DNA from 4 places in the Exiguobacterium sp. s64 genome. Region 1 is predicted to be linked to each of the others. Evidence: riboswitches for the same ligand, from Rfam matches in the RefSeq annotation. Region 1 holds a riboswitch; each other region holds the start of a gene.
The links. Region 1 has a riboswitch for thiamine pyrophosphate ahead of thiT (energy-coupled thiamine transporter ThiT). Riboswitches for the same ligand answer to the same signal wherever they lie in the genome.
Positions count from the first base shown of each region.

Region 2: linked by a shared signal. The riboswitch ahead of KNP64_RS04065 (YkoF family thiamine/hydroxymethylpyrimidine-binding protein) and the one ahead of thiT (energy-coupled thiamine transporter ThiT) in region 1 are both predicted to bind thiamine pyrophosphate.
Region 3: linked by a shared signal. The riboswitch ahead of tenA (thiaminase II) and the one ahead of thiT (energy-coupled thiamine transporter ThiT) in region 1 are both predicted to bind thiamine pyrophosphate.
Region 4: linked by a shared signal. The riboswitch ahead of thiW (energy coupling factor transporter S component ThiW) and the one ahead of thiT (energy-coupled thiamine transporter ThiT) in region 1 are both predicted to bind thiamine pyrophosphate.

Region 1 covers NZ_JACSLH010000001.1:383,055-388,528, reverse strand. Annotated here, with positions in the region: gene KNP64_RS01990 (DAK2 domain-containing protein) at 1-250, opposite strand, end outside; gene KNP64_RS01985 (Asp23/Gls24 family envelope stress response protein) at 273-635, opposite strand; gene rpmB (50S ribosomal protein L28) at 889-1,077, shown strand; gene KNP64_RS01975 (thiamine diphosphokinase) at 1,136-1,723, opposite strand; gene thiT (energy-coupled thiamine transporter ThiT) at 1,723-2,295, opposite strand; TPP riboswitch at 2,372-2,472, opposite strand; gene rpe (ribulose-phosphate 3-epimerase) at 2,492-3,148, opposite strand; gene rsgA (ribosome small subunit-dependent GTPase A) at 3,150-4,034, opposite strand; gene pknB (Stk1 family PASTA domain-containing Ser/Thr kinase) at 4,079-5,474, opposite strand, start outside.
Region 2 covers NZ_JACSLH010000002.1:96,893-102,366, reverse strand. Annotated here, with positions in the region: gene KNP64_RS04080 (SMP-30/gluconolactonase/LRE family protein) at 1-484, shown strand, start outside; gene KNP64_RS04075 (hypothetical protein) at 497-760, shown strand; gene KNP64_RS04070 (GTP-binding protein) at 863-2,056, shown strand; TPP riboswitch at 2,119-2,219, shown strand; gene KNP64_RS04065 (YkoF family thiamine/hydroxymethylpyrimidine-binding protein) at 2,299-2,892, shown strand; gene KNP64_RS04060 (ECF transporter S component) at 2,885-3,460, shown strand; gene KNP64_RS04055 (ABC transporter ATP-binding protein) at 3,453-4,784, shown strand; gene KNP64_RS04050 (energy-coupling factor transporter transmembrane component T family protein) at 4,781-5,474, shown strand, end outside.
Region 3 covers NZ_JACSLH010000008.1:66,829-72,302, forward strand. Annotated here, with positions in the region: gene pelF (GT4 family glycosyltransferase PelF) at 1-205, shown strand, start outside; gene pelG (exopolysaccharide Pel transporter PelG) at 186-1,634, shown strand; TPP riboswitch at 1,696-1,800, shown strand; gene tenA (thiaminase II) at 1,883-2,557, shown strand; gene thiM (hydroxyethylthiazole kinase) at 2,554-3,342, shown strand; gene thiD (bifunctional hydroxymethylpyrimidine kinase/phosphomethylpyrimidine kinase) at 3,342-4,178, shown strand; gene thiE (thiamine phosphate synthase) at 4,150-4,788, shown strand; gene KNP64_RS11880 (SDR family oxidoreductase) at 4,812-5,444, shown strand.
Region 4 covers NZ_JACSLH010000008.1:21,575-27,048, forward strand. Annotated here, with positions in the region: gene KNP64_RS11560 (LTA synthase family protein) at 1-1,349, opposite strand, end outside; gene KNP64_RS11565 (VOC family protein) at 1,463-1,861, opposite strand; gene KNP64_RS11570 (YcxB family protein) at 1,955-2,455, shown strand; gene KNP64_RS11575 (GNAT family N-acetyltransferase) at 2,437-2,916, shown strand; gene KNP64_RS11580 (hypothetical protein) at 2,911-3,177, opposite strand; gene thiW (energy coupling factor transporter S component ThiW) at 3,242-3,730, opposite strand; TPP riboswitch at 3,795-3,893, opposite strand; gene KNP64_RS11590 (hypothetical protein) at 3,918-4,238, opposite strand; gene KNP64_RS11595 (aminoglycoside phosphotransferase family protein) at 4,281-5,249, shown strand; gene KNP64_RS11600 (hypothetical protein) at 5,251-5,474, opposite strand, start outside.

The sequences.
Region 1 (5,474 bases):
AGTTCCCGCGTGCCCCCATCAAGAGACCACGTGCAAACTTCGATGAGACGTCAGCGATATTTGCCGTGTTGAGTGCGGCCACTTCCTTCGCACCCGATGTCATCGTCAAATTCATGTTCGTCCCCGTGTCGCCATCCGGCACCGGGAAGACGTTAAGCGAATCTACATAATCCGCATTCTGGCTCAAGTTGGCTGCACCGTTCGCGACCATGTTCGCGAACACCAATCCATCTAAACGTTTTAAACCCACACCAAATCCTCCTTCGTTCTCGTCAGTCATTCGTCAGACGAACGCCTTGTACGAATATGTTTACCGACGAAACGTTTAATCCTAAAGTTTCACCGAGCGTGTATTTTACACGGCTTTGCACGTTGTATGCGACTTCCGACACTTTCGTCCCGTAGCTCACAATGATGTGCATGTCGATATGTACGTCTTCTCCATCTTGACGTACGACCACGCCTCGGGCGTAGTTTTCACGCTTCAATAGTTCTGCAATCCCGTCTTTCAATTGAGCTTGAGACGCCATTCCCACAACGCCGAAACATTCCATCGCCGCACCGCCTGCGAGTGTTGCGACCACGTCGTTCGTGATGTCAATATTGCCATATGTTGTCTTCATTTCAATTGCCATATGGAGTAGCCTCCTTCATTCGGAATGATTCCTTCACTACATTCTACAATAAGTACCTAGTTATTAAAAGAACCTGCTCCATAAACTCGGTCAATTGTAGCCGTAACCCTCATTCATTATTAAAATCCTTTCCAGTAATGTCAAGTTTTTTTCTTGTCATCCTATGATTTTCTAGTTGCATCGTGAAAAAACCCGTGCTAATATAAACGAGTGTCTATTAGGACGAACCCACATAAAAAAGGAGGGGAAACGCATGGCACGTAAATGCTACGTAACAGGTAAATCACCTAAATCAGGTAACAACCGTTCGCACGCACTCAACAAGACAAAACGCACTTGGGGTGTAAACGTACAAAAAGTTCGTATTCTCGTTGACGGTAAACCTAAACGAGTTTGGGTTTCAGCTCGCGCTCTTAAATCAGGTCTCGTTGAACGCGTATAATTTTTATACACGAACGAAATAAATCCCAGCGGCATTCGCCGATGGGATTTTTTTGTGTTCATTTTTTGATATACAGCACGAGCACCGTGCCTTCATGCACAATCAAATCCGCTGATTCGCCGGCCCACTCGTTCGAGATTGTGAGCGCCTCATGGCTGACGACATCGTGACGGTCGAGCGGATATTTGACGCCGCGGATTGACACGTTCGCCCGCTTCCACGGGACGAGCGACAAATAGTGATCGTCTTGACGTGGGAGCTCGTGACGCCCGGTTCCGACAAGACGAACGGTTTGCCCGGCCGTGAACAAACGCATCTCTGGATACGCCTCGAGCAGCCCAATATTACCGAGCGTCATGTCGAGGCGTCCACCGAGAGCGCCGTACACGAGCATCTCCGTCGCCCCGTGTCCACGGGCCGCCTCGAGCGCGATCTCAAGGTCGGTCACATCTTTTTCAGATGGGTAACGGACGGCGTCGATCGGCACTTCGCCCGTGAAAGAGTCGAAATCGCCGACGACGAGATCCGGGTTCAGCCCTTGGTTCAACAGTGTCTCGTACCCCCCGTCGACGCCGATGATGTAATCGACGTCACTAGGGAGTCCCGAGATTGGTTCCGGGCTAGCCGCCACAATCAACACCCGCATTAGCGGACGTCCCGGGTCGCGAGCGTGGCGAAACGTGGTGCCGAGACGAACAAGAGAACGAGGACGACGGCCGACACGAGGAAGGACGGCAACATATACGTCATGTTATAAGCAAACGAATAGGCGACGACCGGCCCTTCCGCATACTCGGCGAAGAAAACGATCCCTGATAAAACGTGGGCGCCGTAGCGAAGCAAAGAACCGAGGAGCGCCCCGAGCACCAAGTAGACGACGAGCGTCTTTTTCGCCTCGTCCTTGGCGGCTCGTTTCACTTGTCCGGCGAACAGTCCGGCCATACCGACGACACCATAAGCGAATGTGTAGTCGAGCAGGAACTGGACCGGCGTGAAGATGTAAGCCCCGAACAGCAGTTGCAACGTTCCGACGAGCGCTCCTGTCGCCAGTCCTCCTTTTAATCCATGGCGGTACGCCATCACGAAGATTGGCAACATCGCCAGGCTGATCGATCCACCCTGCGGCATCCGGAACGGGATGAGCAAATCAAAGATCAAGCCGAGTGCGGCGAACAATGAGATTTCAATGAGCGCCTGTAGTTTTAAACGTTGTTTCATCTTATTCCCTCCTAATTATATGAGCGAACGACAAAAAGCAGCATGACGTAAACGCCATGCTGCTATCGAGTAGCAACGTGCATTTTCGCCACATCCCTACGTCCGTGTGAACGGAACAGGTTCAAAGGGTTAGCAAATGCCTCTCAGCCACAGAATGTGACACCCCTTGCGACAATATTTGTTGTTCTATTGACGATTATACACGAGATGCGTGACGAATGCTATCGATTGCGTCTTTATAGCTCGGCTCGTTATAGATGGCTGAGCCAGCCACGAGCACATCAGCTCCAGCGTCGATGCATAATTTCGCCGTCTCTGCGTTGACACCGCCGTCGATCTCGATTTCAAAGTCGAGACGACGCGCTTGGCGCATCTCGCTCAGCGCTGCAATTTTCGGGACGACCGATTCGATGAATGCCTGGCCCCCAAAGCCAGGGTTCACCGTCATAAGGAGCACCATGTCGACGTCACCGAGCACATGTTCAATCGACGACAGCGGCGTATGCGGATTCAAGACGACACCACACTTGGCGCCAGCCGCTTTGATTTGTTGCAACACGCGATGCAAATGATTCGTCGCTTCAACGTGGACGGTGACGATGTCTGCCCCGGCCTTGATAAAATCTTCGACGAACCGTTCGGGCTGGTCGATCATCAAATGGACGTCGAGTACCATGTCCGACTTCTTCCGTAAGCTCGCTAACACCGGTAGGCCGATTGAGATGTTCGGGACGAATTGACCGTCCATGACGTCAAAATGGATGTAATCCGCTCCAGCCTCTTGGACCGCCTTCACTTCTGCCTCTAAATTGGCGAAGTCCGCCGCTAAAATCGATGGTGCAATTTTAATCATGTCAGTACCTCCGTTGTCTATCGTTTAACTCTGCCATAAACGTAACATAATTCTCATAGCGGGTGGAAGCGATTTCTCCAGCTTCGACGGCCGCTTTGACGGCACAACCTGGTTCGTTCAAATGGGCACAACCGCGGAATTTACAGTCATCGTGCCGCTCGACGAACTCAGGGAAACACCAGCGCATCTCTTCGACTTCGAGTTCTTCTGGGAACTCGAGGCTCGAGAAACCAGGCGTATCGGCCACGAGCCCGTCGGCAAGCGTGATAAGGGTGACGTGACGCGTCGTATGCTTACCGCGCCCGAGTGATTTCGAGATTTTCCCGGTCGCAAGTTCAAGCTCAGGTGCGACCGCGTTCAAGAGCGAGCTCTTGCCGACCCCGGTCTGTCCGGCGAATACGCTCGTCTTCTCCTTAAACGACCCACGAATTTGTTCGATTCCCGATCCGTCCTCGGTCGACGTCTCGATGACCTCATAGCCGATCGAACGGTATAAGGCCGCTGCTTCATGAATCTTCTCCCGTTCCGACTCCGTCAACAAGTCCATTTTCGTCAAAACGATAATCGGATGGACTTGCTTCGATTCAATCAAGACGAGGAAACGGTCGAGCAGATGGAACGAGAACGCCGGCTCTTTTACCGAGAATAACAAGAACGCTTGATCGATATTGGCGATTGGCGGACGGACGAGATGGTTCGACCGCTCGTCAACAGCCAATATATAACCGGTACCATCCCCTTGGTCTTGGATGTCGACATCGTCGCCGACGACAGGTGAGATGTTCCGGTTTCGGAAATTGCCGCGGGCGCGACAACGGATCTCTTGTTTCTCTTCCGTCATGACGTCATAAAACCCGCCTTGTAATCGAATAATCGTACCTTTCATTCCATTACCTCCTTAGAAAAAGAGGCGACGCGCACGCCACCTCTTCATTGTGATTCTTTTGCTTGTGCGTAAGTCACCGTATCCGTGCGAACAACTTCGCCATCGACTTCAATCGTCGCGGTTCCGACTTCGTCCGGTGCGATGACGAGCGTATACGAGTAAGTCGTCGTCTCCGTTATCTTATCACGCAACACCTCGACTTCGCCACGGGCATCGACCGTCCGAATGACGACTTCGAGCGCTTCAGCCTCTTCCCCTTCGGGCGGCGGCTCGATTTCGACGTTGACTTCCCGTTCGATTGAGACGTCGGTCGGTTCGACCCCTTGTGACACGATGACGGTCAGTTCCGTCCCCGGGTCGACTGCCGTTCCTGCCGTCGGGAGTTGGCGGATGATTTGATTTGCAGGAACGCTCGTTGAATACTCATCACGTTTGACGATTTTCAAGCTATTCTGTTCGGCATACGTCGTCGCTTCCTCGAACGTATAGCCCGCCAAGTTGGCGAGTTCGATTTTATTACTGCCGGTCGAGACGACGAGCGTCACCGTCTCTTCAGATGGGACGACCTCGTTGCCTGGGGCGATCGATTGGGAGATGACATCCCCGCTATCGACCGTCTCGGATGCCTCCGACTGAATCTCGATATCCGTGAACTCAAGATCTTTGAGCGTCCGTTCGGCCGACGACTGGGACAGTCCTTCAACATCCGGCATCTCGACCGTTTCTTTTCCGGCCGAGACGACGATTGTCACGGTCGTCCCACGTTTCGGCTTCCGTCCGGCTTGCGGTGTCTGCGAGATGACGTCGCCAGCGGCAATGTTGTCACTTGCCCGTTCAGTTGCCTCGACGACAAAACCGGCCGTTTCGAGCTCGGTCGTCGCCTCGTCGCTCGTCATGCCGACGACGTCCGGGACGACGGCACGGGACATCTCGTCAGCGATGACGTAAGCCCCGATCCCGCCACCAATCAACAGGAGCGCAAGCAAGAGCCAAAGCCACCACTTCTTCTTCCGTTTCGGTTTGTCTTTCACAGGTTCACTTACTGCGACCGGTTGCTCGGGCGCCTCTTTGACGTTTGGCTCATCCGGTACGACTGGCGCCATGACGAGCGTCTGATCAAACGCATCTTGCTCAGCGTTCGACCGCTTCGGTTCATTCGCACGTTCTGAATCAAGTGACGTCATGCAATCTTTTTTGAACGCGGCGACCGAGGCATGACGTGCGCCCGGTGACTTCGCGAGCGCCTGCATAATACAGTTCTCGAGCGCTTGCGGGATGTTCGGGTTCAAATCCATCGGTCGAATTGGGTCGTCTTGCAGATGCTGCAGCGCGACGGCGACCGGCGTCTCGCCGATGAACGGCACCCGGCCGGTCACGAGTTCATAGAGCACGGCGCCGAGCGAATAAATATCTGACTTCTCATCGGCGAACTTTCCGCGC
Region 2 (5,474 bases), on a different contig from region 1:
CCGTGACGGCACGACCGAGGTCATGCTCAGTGAACTGACGCTGTCGAACGGTCTGACATGGTCTCCGGACCACTCGACGTTCTACCATATCGATACACCGACCGAGACGGTCCGCAAATACCCGTTCGACTTGAAGACAGGAACACTCGGGGATGGGGAAGTCGTCATCGATTTCAAAGATGAGGAAGGATTCCCGGACGGTATGACATCCGATGAAGACGGCTTTTTATGGATTGCCCACTTTGCGGGCGGACGCGTCTCGCGCTGGAACCCGAAGACGGGTGAAAAAGTGCTCGAGGTGCTCGTGCCGGCCCCGAACGTCACGTCATGCTGTTTCGTCGGTGATGACTTGAAACAACTTGCGATCACGACGGCGCGCGAAGGAATGGATGACGCGGCGCTCGAGGCCCATCCGGACGCAGGTTCGGTCTTTAAAATTGATACAGATGTGAAAGGGATGCCGCTCTATCGGTTTGGTCGATAAGGAGGTACGAAGATGGTAAAACGATTGCTCGTTCGTGCGGGAATCGGTTTGGCGCTCGCGGCGGTCGCCCGGGTCGGGATTCAAAAGCTGTTGGAGGCGAACCGGGAAGACGATCATACGTATTTGAATCCGCGGTGGGATGAGACGCCGAGTGTGGATGCCGATAAGGACGCGGATGAGGTCGGTCTGACCCAGCTCGACTCGATTTATCGAGCCGAGTGGCAGGCGAACGCCTATCCACGCTCAGAGGCCGAACGCAAGGCGTTAGAAGAATAGGCAGGAGAACACGTCCGGAAACGGGCGTGTTTTTTTCTTGACAAGACGTCACCGACCCGTCATTATCTAAAAAGTAATCATTACGATTTATGAGTGGGTAGAATGAGACGAATCCCGATCACCGTGCTGTCAGGTTATTTAGGAAGCGGTAAGACGACACTATTGAACCACATATTGAACAATCGGACGGGCAAGAAATACGCCGTCATCGTCAACGACATGAGCGAGTTGAATATCGATGAGCGATTGATTGAACAGGGCGGTTTTTCAAGGACGGACGAAAAGTTGGTCGAACTATCGAACGGCTGCATCTGTTGCACGCTCCGTGAGGACCTGCTCGAGGCGGTAGCAGAGCTTGCGAACGACCGGGACCTCGACGGAATCATCATCGAGTCGTCCGGTATCTCAGAGCCGATCCCGGTCGCCCAAACGTTTACATATGCCGATGACGCCCTCGGCATCGATTTGACGAGCCGAGTCTATATTGATGCGATAGTGACCGTCGTCGATGCGTTTCGGTTCTTAAAAGATTTCAACTTGGGCGAGTCGCTCCATGAACGCAAGCAGGCGATTGAGGCGACGGACGTCCGCGAAGTCGTCGACCTGCTCGTCGACCAAGTCGAATTCGCCGATATCATCGTCTTCAACAAGGCGGATCGCGTGACCGAGACCGAACTCGGCGAGATGACCGGACTGTTGAAGGCGCTCAACCCAACCGCGAAGCTGTTGACGTCTGTCCATGCGAACGTGGAATTGACCGAGCTGTTGGATGTCAATTTGTTCGATTTCGAACAGGCGATGCGTGCGGCCGGGTGGATTCAAGAACTTGAGACAGATGTGCACACGCCGGAGACGGAAGAATACGACATCAGTTCATTCGTCTATCGTCGGCGTCGGCCGTTCCACCCGGAGCGTCTCCATGCCTGGATTGAGGCGTTTCCGGAAGAAATCGTCCGCGCGAAAGGGTTCTTATGGATTGCTTCCCGGAACGACCTCGCCTGTCTGTTTTCACAAGCGGGCTACGCCTCGACGCTCGAACATGCCGGGCGCTGGCTCGCGACGCTTCCGGAAGATGAGCGTCGTCACATGTTCGCGGCCGAACCGGAACTCGCCGCCGACTATGTCGAACCGTACGGTGACCGACAGACGGAGCTCGTCTTGATTGGGCAGCGGATGGATCGAGCCATCATCGAACAAGAGCTCGATCACTGTCTGCTGACAGATGAGGAGATGGCGCTGGATTGGTCGACGCTCCGGGACACACTTCCGGGGAACGAGGTCGTCACGTTCTCATAAGACCGTTTACAAAATGAAAGCGGTCGTCTATACTGATTCTTGCATGAACAACCGCATACATTGGACTACACTAGGGGTGCTTCGGCTGAGATGTGAGCATGGCTCCAATCCCTTATGACTCGATCCGGGTAATACCGGCGTGAGGAAGTGTGGCACTTTTTCTAATGGATTAAAATTGGACGAGTGGCCGCATTCTCATGGATGCGGCTTTTTTGTGTACACATAATAAGGGGGAATAGAACATGAACAAACAATGTGGAACGAGCCCGTTCGTCGGGTTCCGCTTTACACTGAGCCCGATGACGACTGATTTCGTGAGCATCATCAAAGGGGCGTTGAAGGAGACGGATTTGCAAAACGTCTGGCGACATACCGATGACGTGTCGACGGTCATCCGTGGACGAAGTGAGCATGTATTCGATGTGGCTAAGGCCGTGCTGTCACACGCGACAAAGACAGGGGAACATGTGTCGATGAGCGGGACGTTCTCGGTCGGGTGTCCAGGGGATACAGCCGGAGATGAAGTGCTCGTTGTGTCGAGCGAACCGCTTAATGGTCCCGTCGGTCCGCAATATGTCTCCTCACAGTTCGCGCTCTATCCGCTCGGTGATGACGACTATATGGACATCATCTACGAAGAAATCGCTTTTGCGAAAGAGCGAGGTGTCTTCAATGACTCGATGCATTACGCCTCAGGTATACATGGGGACATCGAGCCGGTGTTCGCTTTCTATGAGGCGACGTTTGATCGCGTCCGACAGAAGACAAGCCACGTCGTCATGACGGTGACGTTCAGCGTGAACAGTCCGTCACACGAGGGACGTATGGATGCTTAAATCGTGGAAGTTAAAAGAGATCGTCTTGTTGTCGATTTTATCGGTCGTGTTCGCAGTGGTCTATTTGGCGTTCGTCCATGCTGGGAACTTGTGGGCCGGTCTGATTGGACCAATCGCCTACGAATGGATTTTTGGGATATGGTTCATCGTCTCGATTATCGCAGCTTATATCATTCGCAAGCCTGGGGCTGCATTCTTGTCCGAAGTGCTTGCGGCGACGATTGAGATGATGATTGGCAACGCCATCGGACCGCGCATCATTTTAGTCGGGATCGTTCAAGGGATCGGCGCCGAAGCGGCGTTCGCTTTGACGGGTTATAAACGCTATGATCTTTGGGTGCTCATGCTCGCCGGATTCAGTGCTGCTGTGACAAGTTTCGCATATACGTACGTCATGGGAGGGCTCAATGCCCTCAGTCCGACATATGTGGCTACGATGTTCGCTTTACGCGCAACGAGCGGGATGTTGATTGCTGGTCTGGGCGGTAAGATTTTGAGCGACTTGTTGCTTCGGACGGGCGCGCTTGATGGGTATGCTCTCGCGCGACAGGACCGTATGCATGGTTGAGGCAGAACATCTGACATTTCGTTATCCGAACAAGAAATGCGATGTCTTGACGGATATCACACTACGTCTAACAAAAGGGAGAACGGTCATTACAGGGGCAAGTGGTTCGGGAAAATCAACATTGCTCGCTTTGATGAATCGTCTCTATCCGGACAATTGTGATGGCATCCTGACGGGCAGATTGCACTTGTTCGATCGCTCTTATGATACGTATGAAGCTGGCGAAGTAAACCGGCGCGTCGGAACAGTCTTTCAGGACCCGGACAGTCAGTTCGTCATGCAGACGGTCGAAGAAGAATTGATTTTCACGCTCGAAAACTTTGCCGTCGCGAGATACGAGATGATGGCCCGTGTCACCACAATGTTAGAGGCGTTGCATTTGACCGATTATCGTCACCGTACCATTCATGACCTATCGGGGGGTGAGAAGCAGCAAATTGCCGTCGCTTGTGCCTTGATTGGCCGTCCCGAGTGGCTCCTCCTCGATGAGCCGCTCGCTCACCTCGATCCTGAGACCGCCCATCATTTCGTTCGTTGGCTCGACGGCGTCGCACAGACCGTAAACGTTGTCGTCATCGAGCATCGGCCATACATATGGGGTGATTTTTTTGACCGACAAATAAAGCTCGTGAGTGGGCGCATCGACTATGATGGACCGTTCATCGTCCGACCAGATTATGCGTTCTCTCCAATTAAAGTTGAACGAGGAAAGGAAATGTTATTTCACATACCGGATTTAAAACGAAAAACATTTCAATTAGCAGCGAGCGAGTTAAAGGTCGCTGAGGGTGATCTCATTGCGGTGCTCGGTCGAAATGGTAGCGGAAAGTCGACATGGCTGCGAAGCCTAGCCCGGAAACATCGTGAAGTCGGCCTCGTCCCGCAATCACCGGCGCATCTATTCGTTACGAATGATGTGACCCGAGAACTCGCATATGGCCATAATCGCCCGATTGAGGACGTCTTAACGCGGCTCGGGCTCGAATCAGTGCGTGACCACCATCCACTCTCCCTTAGTCACGGTCAAAAACGAAGGCTCGCCATCGGAGTGATGATGCTGTCTAATAAACAACTGATTGCGTTTGATGAACCGACTGCCGGACAAGACGAGGTATCGCTTCGTGCGCTATATGACTTAATGGTCGAACGAACACGATCCGGCCAGACGATTTTGTTTGTGACGCACGACCTCAGCTTCGCGCGGATTGCGAACACATATTATTTGATGTGTGACGGCGACTTGAGTGGGCCATATGACGCTTCACTCTGGGATGAAAAAGAATTACTACGCACCCACGGCTTATTGATGGAGGAATCGCGATGACATTTCATGAGATGAACCCGACGATTAAATTTCTGACCGTGGCATGTCTCATGTTCGGTCTCGCCTTCATGTATAACCCTTGGACTCCGCTTGCTGTTTTTCTCGGTACAGTTACACTTCAAACGCTATTCTCTGCTGTGAGCTGGAGAAGATGGGGGTTGTACATGATCCCATTTTTATTGACCGCGCTCGGGACATTGTGGACGACGCTCGTCTTTGGAAAGCAATCAAGCGGAGATGTCGTGTTCAAGCTGTTTGGCAATGATGTGACCGACGAGAATGTGATGCTAGCAGCGACGCTCTCCTTGCGTGTGTTGGCATTCACAGCCTTGTCGCTTCTGTTCACGCTGACGACGGACCCGAAACGGTTCGTCTACAGTTTGATGCAACAAGGAAAGCTGTCACCAAAAATCGCATATAGTGTCTTCGTCGGTTTTCGTTTCTTTCCGATTCTAAAAAAAGAACTGATGCAACTATATGAAACGCATGCGCTACGAGGCGTACGTTTGGAGACGAGACTCGATCACATCCGCCACGTCCCCAAATTAATCGTTCCGCTTCTTGCTGGATCGATCCGCCAAGCGGAACGAATCGCGTTCTCGATGGAAGCACGTGGGTTTACGGGGGAACCTCGAGCGACGTACGAGGTTGTGCCCGTCACCAGGAACGACTTTCTGTTGGCGTCGCTTT
Region 3 (5,474 bases), on a different contig from region 1:
AGCCGGGTTTATCGTGCCCCCGGTTCATCCGGAAGCGGTCGCAGACAAGGTCGAGTGGATGATGGATTATCCGCAGGAGCGGATGCGTTTCGGTAAGAACGGGCGGGAGCGGGTCCGCCAATACTATCGTCTCCAACAAGTCGTGGACCGCTACAAAGCCATCTATGAAACGAGGAGGGAACAGTATGGCGGGCATCGGGTTTAAGCTGCAGAAGTTGTTCCAAGAAGACTACTATTCGTCCAGGTTGAAGGCGTACACGTTCTCGGGCCTCGTCACATCCGGACCGTGGTTGATCGTCATCTTGGTCGTCGGGACGATTCAATGGTTGGCGTTCCAAATGCCGACGTTATCGCTCGCCGAACGGACGCTTTTCATGATCTCGGTCTCGTACGCGTTCATCTTCTCGCAAATCTTGTTCAGCTTCCAACAGCTCGTCGTCACCCGATATGTGGCGGACTTGTTTTATGAGAAGAAAGCGCATGAAATTTTCCCGGTCTTCACCGGGATGCTCAAAGTGACGATCCTCGCCGCGACGATTCTGTACAGTATCTTTTGGCTATTGTCGCCGCTCGATTTTCTGTACAAACTGACGTTGTTCATTTTATTCATGACGATCAATGTCATCTGGGTCATGTTCTTGTTCTTGAGTGCCGCCAAGTATTATCAAGCGGTGGCCTATAGCTTCTTGCTCGGCGGACTCATCTCGGTCGGGAGCGTCTATGCGATTAGCCGTCTCATGGTCAATCCGTCGAGTCTCGAGCTGTTGCTCGGTTTCACGGTCGGGATGATTGTGACGTTGTTCGGGTTGTTCTTCGCGATGCTCCGGACGTTCCCGCTCCGTTACGCGGTGAAAGAGTTCTCGTACTTCAAGTACTTCGACCGCTATCCAGACTTGTTCGCCATCGGCGTGTTGTACGTGCTCGGGATTTGGGTCACGAACTTTATCATCTGGTTCGGTGAAGGACGTGTGATCATCGCGGACTCGTTCTTGTTCAACCCGTATTATGACACGGCCATCTTTTGGTCCTACTTGACGATCATCCCGACGCAGCTCTTGTTCATCGTCGCCGTCGAGACCCGGTTTTATGAGCGCTATCGCACGTTTTATGGATTGATCAACTACGGCGGGGCGCTCCATCAAATCGAGAAGGCGAAACAGACGATGACGTCGGTGCTGAAAAATGAGTTGATTCGACTCGCGCGCAGCCAAGGCGTCGTGACGTTGTTCGCCATCCTCATGGCAGGCGTGTTCGTCGGTTGGATCGGCGTCCCGGATGAGATCGGTCAAATCTTTCGGATGACGACGCTCGCGGCGTTCGCGAACGCGATGATTCTCATCTTGACGTTGTTGTTGCTCTATTTCGAGGATCGACGCGGGGCATTGTTCGTCAACATCTCGTTCTTCACGTTGAATGCGTTGTTCACGCTCTTGCTCTTGCCGCGCGGCATCGATTGGTACGGCGTCGGCTTTGCCGTCAGCACGACAATCACGTTCTTCTTGGCCGGCCTGCGTTTGATCTATTACATGGGCAAAGTCGATTATTACGTGTTCGCGGCCTCGAATCGACGCAAGCTTGGTACCGAACGGTTCTCCCAAATGGGGACGTTGTTGAACCGTCACTTCTCGCGATAAAGGGTTTTCAACAAAGATAAAGACTGATATGATGTGGTCGTAGACGACCGAATTTCATAATGTTTACCACTAGGGGAGTCGCGTGACGCGGCTGAGATGGACGAGGTCCAGACCCTTTGAACCTGATCTAGTTCACGCTAGCGTAGGGAAGTGGGCGAACCGATTGTTCTCGTACACTTTGTGTAAATCCGACGCCGCTTCCGTTATGGGAGGCGGCGTCTTTTTTTATTACAAAGGAGGAGACAAGAATGACATTCACCGCACATCTTCGACAAGAGGCCGATGCCTTGTTTCAAGCCAGCTTTGACCATCCGTTCGTCCGCGAGCTCGGAACGGGTGAACTCGACGAGGCGAAATTTCGGCATTACGTCATGCAAGACTCATATTATTTGAACCAGTTCTCCAAAGTGCAGGCGAAAGGCGCGACCCTCGCCCCGAACATGGAAGTAGCGAGCCGCTTTTTGACGCATGCGCTTCATACGATTGAAGCGGAGCATGCGTTGCACCGTGAGTTTTTCACCTTGCTCGACGTGACGGAGGCAGAGTGGGCAACGTTTGAGCCCGCTCCAACGGCTTACGCCTATGCGCTCCATATGCAACAGGCCGGTCCGACGCTCGGCGACGTGCTCGCGTCGATTTTGCCGTGCTACTGGGTCTATTATGAGATTGGGGAACGAATGAAAGATGCCACACCCGATCATCCGATCTATGCGACGTGGATTGCGACGTACGGTTCGGAATGGTTCCGCGATCTCGTCGAGGAACAGATTGAACGGCTCGACGTGCTCGCCGGACAAGCGACAGCGGAAGAACGGGTCCGGTATCAACAGCTGTTCTTGAAGAGTTGTTATTATGAACATGCGTTTTGGGAAATGGCGTGGACGCTCGAGTCGTGGGATTTACCGGCGGGGGTGACACGATGAAGCGCGACTTATGGGACAAAGTCAGAGCCGAACGGCCACTCATCCATAACATTACGAATATCGTCGTCGCTAACTTTTCGGCGAACGGGTTGCTCGCCATCGGCGCTGCGCCGGTGATGGCGTCAGCCGTCGAAGAAGTCGCGGACATGGCGTCTGCGAGCGATGCGCTCGTACTCAATATCGGCACACTCGATGCGACGACGGAACGTACGATGATTCGAGCCGGACAGGCGGCGAATGAATCGAGCCGGCCGGTCGTCTTCGATCCGGTCGGTGTCGGGGCGACCGCGTTTCGACGTGACGTCGCTACATCCATTTTGCAACACGTCCGCGTGACGGTCATCCGAGGCAATGCCGGAGAAATCGCGACATTGATTGGTCTCGACGCGGCGGCGCGCGGCGTGGACGCTGGGGAAACGCGGGTTGATTTGAATCACATCGCGCGCGCGGCGGCACGACGCTACAACTGTGTCGTTGCCGTGACCGGAGAGACGGATGTCGTCAGCGACGGGGACGCGACGATTGAAATCAAAGGCGGCACCGCAGCAATGGCCCGGACGACAGGGACCGGTTGTTTACTCAGTGCGGTCGTCGGTGCGTTCCTTGCGGTCGAACGGGATGCGGTTACGGCAACGGCGACAGCGCTCGCCGGATATGCCCGGTGCGGCGAACTGGCTACCACTTTGGCGGACGGACCGGGCGACTTCCCCGTTCATTTCTTGAATGAACTCGGCAAGATGACGGCCGTCGAGTTGCCGAGCGACCGTATTGAGGTGGTGTTATGATGCGGCCGCAAGTATTGACGATTGCCGGTTCGGACTCTGGCGGGGGAGCGGGAATCCAAGCTGATTTGAAGACGTTTCAAGAGCTCGGCGTGTTCGGGACGAGCGTTCTGACGGCCGTCACCGCTCAAAATACGCGTGGGGTGCATGGGGTCGAAGCAGTGTCGCCGGAACTCATCACGCAACAACTCGATGCAATCGGTTCGGACTTTTCGATCGCAGCATGTAAGACCGGGATGTTATTTGATGCGGCGCGCATCGAGGCGGTCGCTACCGGGGTGAAACGTCATGTCTTCAACCGACTCGTCGTCGACCCGGTCATGATTGCGAAAGGAGGGGCCCCGCTTTTACAGGACACGGCGGTCGATGCGCTCAAGACCTCCTTGTTGCCACTCGCGACAGTCGTCACGCCGAACGTGCCGGAAGCGGAAGTGCTGACCGGTTTGACGATTCGATCGTTTAATGATCGTCTCGAGGCGGCTCGGCGGATGTTAGCGTACGGTGTGCGCGCGGTTATTTTAAAAGGCGGCCATCTCGAAGGTGAAACTGCCGAAGACTTGATCATGACGGAGTCAGAAGTGTTCCTCCTCTCGGCCCCGCGCATCCAGACGAGCGATACACACGGAACAGGTTGTACATTTTCGGCGGCGCTTACAGCGGAACTTGCCAAAGGTCGTTCCATCATGGAGGCGGCGGTGACGGCGAAGCGGTTCATTCAAAGCGCCATCACCCATGGCCTCGAGATCGGCGCCGGACACGGACCGACGAACCATTGGGCATATGTGGCGTATGGAGAGGAGGGCGTGACGATTGAATCCATCAAGGCGGGCACTCGCTGAACAGTTACGGCTTTACTTCGTATGCGGGACACCGAACACGAAAGACATACTCCAGACGGTCGAAACGGCGCTCCGATGTGGCGTGACATGTTTCCAATTTCGCGAAAAAGGTAAAGAGGCACTGTATGGGGATAAAAAAGAAGCGATGGCGAGAGCGTTGCAAACACTTTGCCGCTCGTACAACGTCCCGTTCATCATCAATGACGACGTCGACTTGGCAGAGCGCATCAATGCGGATGGCGTGCATATCGGGCAAGACGACGCCGATGCCGCACGCGTTCGCGAACGAATCGGTCCGGGCAAATGGCTCGGTGTCTCCGTCCATACGCTCGAAGAAGCGGCTGCGGCGATCGACTATGCGGATTACGTCGGCATCGGTCCGGTCTACCCGACGAACTCGAAAGCAGACGCCGGGGCAGTCAATGGGACGGTGCTCATTCGCCAAGTTCGAGCCATGTATCGAGAGCTGCCAATCGTGGGGATTGGTGGCATTTTACCGGAATACGTCCCGATGATTCGGCAAGACGGGGCGGACGGCGTCGCCGTCATATCGGCCATCGCTTCTGCACCGGATGTGGCCATGGCCACACGGCGTTTCGCTTGTCTCTGAATTCAAATCGAGGAGGAAGACAGATGAACGTATTTGTAATTGGCGCGAATGGACAGATTGGGAAACAGCTCGTCGAACGATTGCACGAGGAAGGGAAGCATCAAGTCACGGCGATGGTGCGGAAACAAGACCAACTCGACGACTTTACATCGAAAGGCTATCAGGCGGTGTTGGGCGACCTCGAAGGTGACGTGTCGTCACTTGAACAGGCGATGTCTGGCATGGACGTGATCGTGTTCGCGGCCGGTTCGGGTGGTAGCACTGGAGCCGACAAGACGTTGTTGATCGACCTGGACGGCGCGGCGAAAAGTATCGAGGCTGCCAAGAACGGGAATGTTAAACAGTTCGTCATGGTCAGCGCCTTGAAGGCGGAAGATCGTTCGGCATGGCCGGAAGAGATGAAACCATATTATGTCGCGAAGCATCATGCGGATCGTCTGCTCGAGGAGAGCGGGCTTACGTATACGATCGTCCGTCCGGGCGCTCTCACAGATGACGCCGGTACCGGCAAAGTGAAGACGGGCGACGTATCGACTGGTGAGATTCCGCGTGCAGACGTGGCGGCCTTCTTGGCACATCTCATTGGTCATGACGCAGCCCACAATCAAGCGATTGACCTCGTCAAAGGTGACACGGCGATTGAGGACACATTATAAACGAGATGACGACAGCGAGCGGACTTGGTT
Region 4 (5,474 bases), on a different contig from region 1:
TGGTCGCCATAAAAGACGACCAAGGCGTCGTCCCACTTTTCGTCCGCCTTCAGTCGTTCGACCATGAGACCGACGGCGGCATCGCTGTAGTGGACGGTGTGATAATAGTCTTGGAGGAGCGGGTCCTCGTATTCCGATAGATCCAACCGTTTCTCCTCGTCCGGAATCTCATACGGCGTATGGCTCGTCAACGCGACCATGAAGGAATAGAACGGCTCGTCCAACGTGTCCAAGTGGTCGACCGATGTCGTCAGGAACTCCTTGTCGCCGACGGCCATACCGATGACCGGATTGGCCGGATAATCGCCTTGGTGGAAGAAGTGGTTGTAGCCAATTTGCTCATAGAAGTTGGCACGATTCCAAAACTCCTTGTCGAACGCATGCATCGCGGCCGTATCATAGCCGGCTCGTCGTAACTGCTCAGGCAAGGCGTCAAACGTGTTCGTCGCATACTGCGTATACACCGAACCTGATTTGACGGGATAGAGCGAGGCGTTGACGGTGAATTCCGCATCAGACGTCCGGCCCTCGTGCGTCTGATGATAAAAATTCGGGAAATACAGCATCTCATCACGAAGCGCGTTCAAATTCGGCGTCAGCTCCTGCCCGTTGACCGTCTGACCGATGACGGATGCTTGGAACGACTCGAGTTGGACGACGATGACGTTCGTGTCGGCTGTAGCCTCGACCGGTTCGGTCGCCAACGCTTCGATTTGGCCGCGCTCCCGTTCCGTCAGGTCGTCACCGAGGTTCAACGCGTCGCGAAGGCCACGGAACGTATCGAGCCCGTGATAGCCCCAAAAGCCGAGCTGATAATACTCGCGCATGTTCGAAATCGAGCTTTTCCGGTGATCTGTTTCGGCGTAATGAACAACGGTCGGGACGGTAAAGACGATGAAGCCGACAAGAAAACCGGCGACCGCCAAACGGCGACCGAGACGTTTCGGTTCCGTGATGGGGTGTCGCTTCATATAGAGGAGGACAGCCGCGTAGACGAGCAAATCTGTGAACAAGATGAAGTCAGGAGCTTGAATCAGTGTCAGAAAGCCGCCCCCGACGTCTCCCATCTGGCCGATGTCAGAGAGCAAGGCGGCCGACAGCAAGTTACCGAAATAGCGGTAGTACCAGACGTCCGAGATGAGTAGCGTGCTGTGCAGAAACAGCGACGCGAACAAAATCCAGCGACGTGTCTGCGATTTTACGAGTAGCGCCCAACTCGTCATCATCAAGATGGTCGCGAGGTTGATGAATAGAAAAGGTAGGTCGAACGCGCTCGCGGTCAACAGGCTGAAGAGGAACAGCTTGGCGAGGGAGAGCGATAAGTAACTCCAATAATCGAGATATTTCATGAAAGGCCTCCAAACGGTACGGACAAAGTGTGTTCTTTGTCTTGTACCTGTTCGAAGACGGCGAAAAACATGAGGGTGTGCGATTTTGGCAATAAAAAAAGCAAGGCAGCGCCTCACTTGATGACAAACGTGTCCCGGAGCTCGATAATCGTGCCTTCCGGGGCTTTTAATTTACTCAAATGACCATCAACGACGAAGTAGATGTTCCCGCCGTGCTTTGGTAGGAACGTTACACCGAGGTCCTCGAGGCGCCGCACTTCTGTTTCGAGGTCATCGACATAAAGCGCGAAGTGGACCGGGCCGGCCACGTGCTTTGAATAAGGCGACAACGTCTCGTCGACTTTTGCCGTTTGAAGCTCGATATAGAAATCGCCAAGTTTGAGCCAGCTGTTGTACGCGCGCGTATGAAAGTCAGGTGACTCCTGAACGAGTTCGAAGCCGAGCGCCTCATAAAATTGTTTGGACGCCTCATAGTCGGGTGTTTGAATACAGATGTGATGGATTTGTTTCATGATGTCACTCCTTTGTTTTAGTGTATCGAATCAACGTTCTGAACGGAACTTTTCTTCACGTGAGACGTATAGGACACCGAGGAGGGAATGATGATGAAAATCCAATACGAATTGACGGAAGACGACTATATCCGGTTCAACTTGAGCCATATTAAACGTTCGAAGACCGGAAAGCGAATGATTCTCCTGCAGCGAATCATCGGACCACTTATCTTTTTAGGCGCTGCTTTCGTGCTGGCGACGTGGCTCCAAGAGACGGACTGGTGGCTGTACGGGATATACGGAATCGCGAGCGTTCTGTGGTTCCTATATTATCCGAAATACTTTGAACGGCACGTCCGGAAGCAGACGCGGCGTCTCATCGACGAACGCAGCAACGAAGGTATGCTTGGCTTGCATACGATGGATTTGGAGGAGACTGGTCTGCGCGATTTAAATGAGTTCGGCGAGACGCGTGTGTCATGGGCAGGAATCAAGGAAGTCGTCGAGGAGGACGATTATGTGTATCTATACAACTCCTCGGTCAGCGCCTATATCTTGCCGAAGCGCGGACTGGACATGGAAGAGGTGCGCCGATGGCTGCCGATACGCTGACGATTCAACTTGTCGATGACACGAACCGGGAGGCTGTTGTCGCCTTGACCGTCGCTTCTGACCAAGCTCGCTTTATCGAAACAAACGCCGAATCGCTCCGCGAGATGGAAACCGATGTCAAATATGCGTGGCAGTGCTATGCACTTTGTCGCGATGATCATCCCGTCGGTTTCATGATGATTGGGGCAGAGAACAAGGTGGAGCGTTACATCTGGCTCGATCGATTTATGATCGATGTGACAGAGCAAGGGAAAGGTATCGGTTCAACATGTTTACAACTTGCGATTCAGTGGATGCAAGAACACTTCGATGTCGATGACCTCATCCTCAGTTTGCATCCGATGAACGAACCGGCAAAACGGTTCTATGCGAAGGGGGGATTTGTCGACAGTGTCCTGATTGATGAGGCAAACGGGGAAGAGATTTGGGTGTATCACGTCAAACAGGGACAGCCGTCATGAGTCGGCCGTCCCTGCTTTTGTGGACGATGTATTTTGGACAGCACTGCCCGCTTTGAAAAAGAGAACGATCACGGCCACTCCGAAAATCGAGATGAACACGTTTTGGAGCAACACATCGACGAACATCGGCTCGCTCGAGAATGTACCCGTTGCGATTTGAGCGTTCCACCGTGTATACATGGCAATCCGTTCAAGTGTGTACAACAGACCGGACATGAACAGGCAAGCGGTAGCCGCCAATAATAGCGTCAATCGATTCAAGACATGACTTCCCAGTATGTGTTATCCTGATTTTACCATTTTTTTCAGCGGGGGGAACTCCTATTTATCGTTTCACCGTGAGCGGTCGTAATTGCTTGACCCGAGCCAAGACGATCCAGCCGAGCACGGCCCCAGTCACACTCGAGGCAAGGAAGGCTGGGAAGAAGAACAGCGCCCCGAACTCGGTCCCCATCAACACCTTGGCGTACGGGACGGCGACGAGCGAAGCGATGAGGCCGGTCCCGATGACTTCACCAAATGCGGCGAAGGCTACGCGGTTCGTCTTCATATAGAAGACCCCGGCCAAAAGCGCCCCAATCATACCTCCGGGAAAGGCCAAGAGCGACCCGGTACCGGTCATGACACGGACGATTCCGGTCACGAACGCAACGAGAACGGCCCCGATCGGCCCGACGGTGACGGCGGCGATGACGTTCACCATATGTTGAATCGGATAGGCACGGGCGACACCGGTCGGAATCGAGATGAACAGGGAACCGATGACGGCGATGGCGATGAGCATCGCCATCCAAGTGAGTTGTTGAATACGCATAGATAGTCTCCTTTCAAAATGAAAACGCCACTTCTCCAAGTGGAAAAGTGGCGTGGAAAGACAGACGAATCCCACACCACTTCCCTACGCTGGTATGAGCCAGATCAGGTTCGAAGGGTCCGGCGCATGCCGTCTCAGCCCGAAGGCTCCCCTAGTGGTCGTTTATTAACATGAGTATAGCATACCGTCACTTGACGCGGTCGAGCTTTCGTGGTCGGAACGCGACATAGATGATTCCGACGAACAGGCCGTACAACAAAAGGGAGAAGACGAGATTGATCAGCCACGGGAGTGTCCCCATGAACACGGCGACGGACGCGTTTTGAAACCAGACGAGCGAGAGCGACAGCCCGACAAAGCTGAGAACGAGCGTTGTCCAAAAGCCGACAGCTCGGCGCTTGAACAGACGCCAAACGAGCAGCCCGATGATGAGACTGACGACGGCCGTCGCCCCTAAGTACATATACAAGATGGCATCGACCGGGTATGAGTAATATACAACGTCCATATCGTTTCCTCCTAGGAGATGATGAAAGAAAGAGTGAAAAGGATGAGACAGGCAATCCCATGGCGTGAACGATCGTTTCGTGAACGGTTCGAACGATGGATTGAGGCAAACGTGCCGAATGCGAGGTGGCACGTGATCAAAGATACCGATTTGACGTACTTGCTTGTTGGCGCGCTCGATGAGGAACGTTACTACGCCAAAGTGGTGACCGATATCAGCCGCGGCGAGGCCGGATTGTCGGCGTTTCTGGCCGAGCGGCATCCTGATTTCGTGCCTGACGTCATCGCCATCGATTCAGCCCGGAACTGGTTGCTCATGCGAGACATCGGCGGAGAGGCGCTACGTGAACGACCTGACGTGAGTCGATACGAAGCGGCGTTGCGTCAATACGCACAGCTGCAGCGACAGGAGATCGACCAGATCGAGACCTACTTGTCTTACGGCATCCCGGACCGCCGACCGGCCAAGTTGAAGGGCGAAATTCGCACGTATTTACCTGAGCTCTGCGCCGGGCTCGAGCAATACAAAGCCGAGGCTATGCTCGCGCTTCAAGATGAATTGATCGCGATGTGCGATGAGCTGGCGATTGGGATGCCGATGAGTCTCGAGCACGGTGATTTGCACGGCGGCAACATCTTCTGGCGGGAACGGACGAATGATTTGTGTATCCTCGACTGGGGCGACGCGACCGTCACACATCCGTTTTTCAGCGTGCGCGTGTTTTGGAACGCGCTGTACGACTTATTGCCGGAAGAAGACGAGGTCGCCTGGTATGAACAGATTCAAACGATGCGTACGGTTTACTTGGAAGCGTGGAGCGGCGTCGCACCCAAGGACGTACTTTGGCGTCATCTATTGATCGCCGAAGAGCTCGGTTGCGTCTATCGTGCCTTGTCGTGGCATGTATATGTGACGAGGTACCGGTACGATGTAGCTGAGTCGAGCGATAAGCCGGCGCAATGGCTCAATTTGCTACTCGAGTACCGGGACTTGAAACGACGCTTCCCATAAGTCATTCATGTTTCTCGAGTAGGTTTTCATAATCCGTCTCGCTCCAAAACAGCGGAGCAATCGACTCCGGCCCTTTGAAAATCTCACCGTCTCGGTCGTAGACGATGGCGTAGCCGCCTTCGACTTCAAAGACGATCAAGTCGGCCTTCACTTCCTTGACCCCGTTTCCCGCGATGATGACGTTCTCGAGCGGATCGCGCGCCAGTTGTACGCCCCATTCGTCGA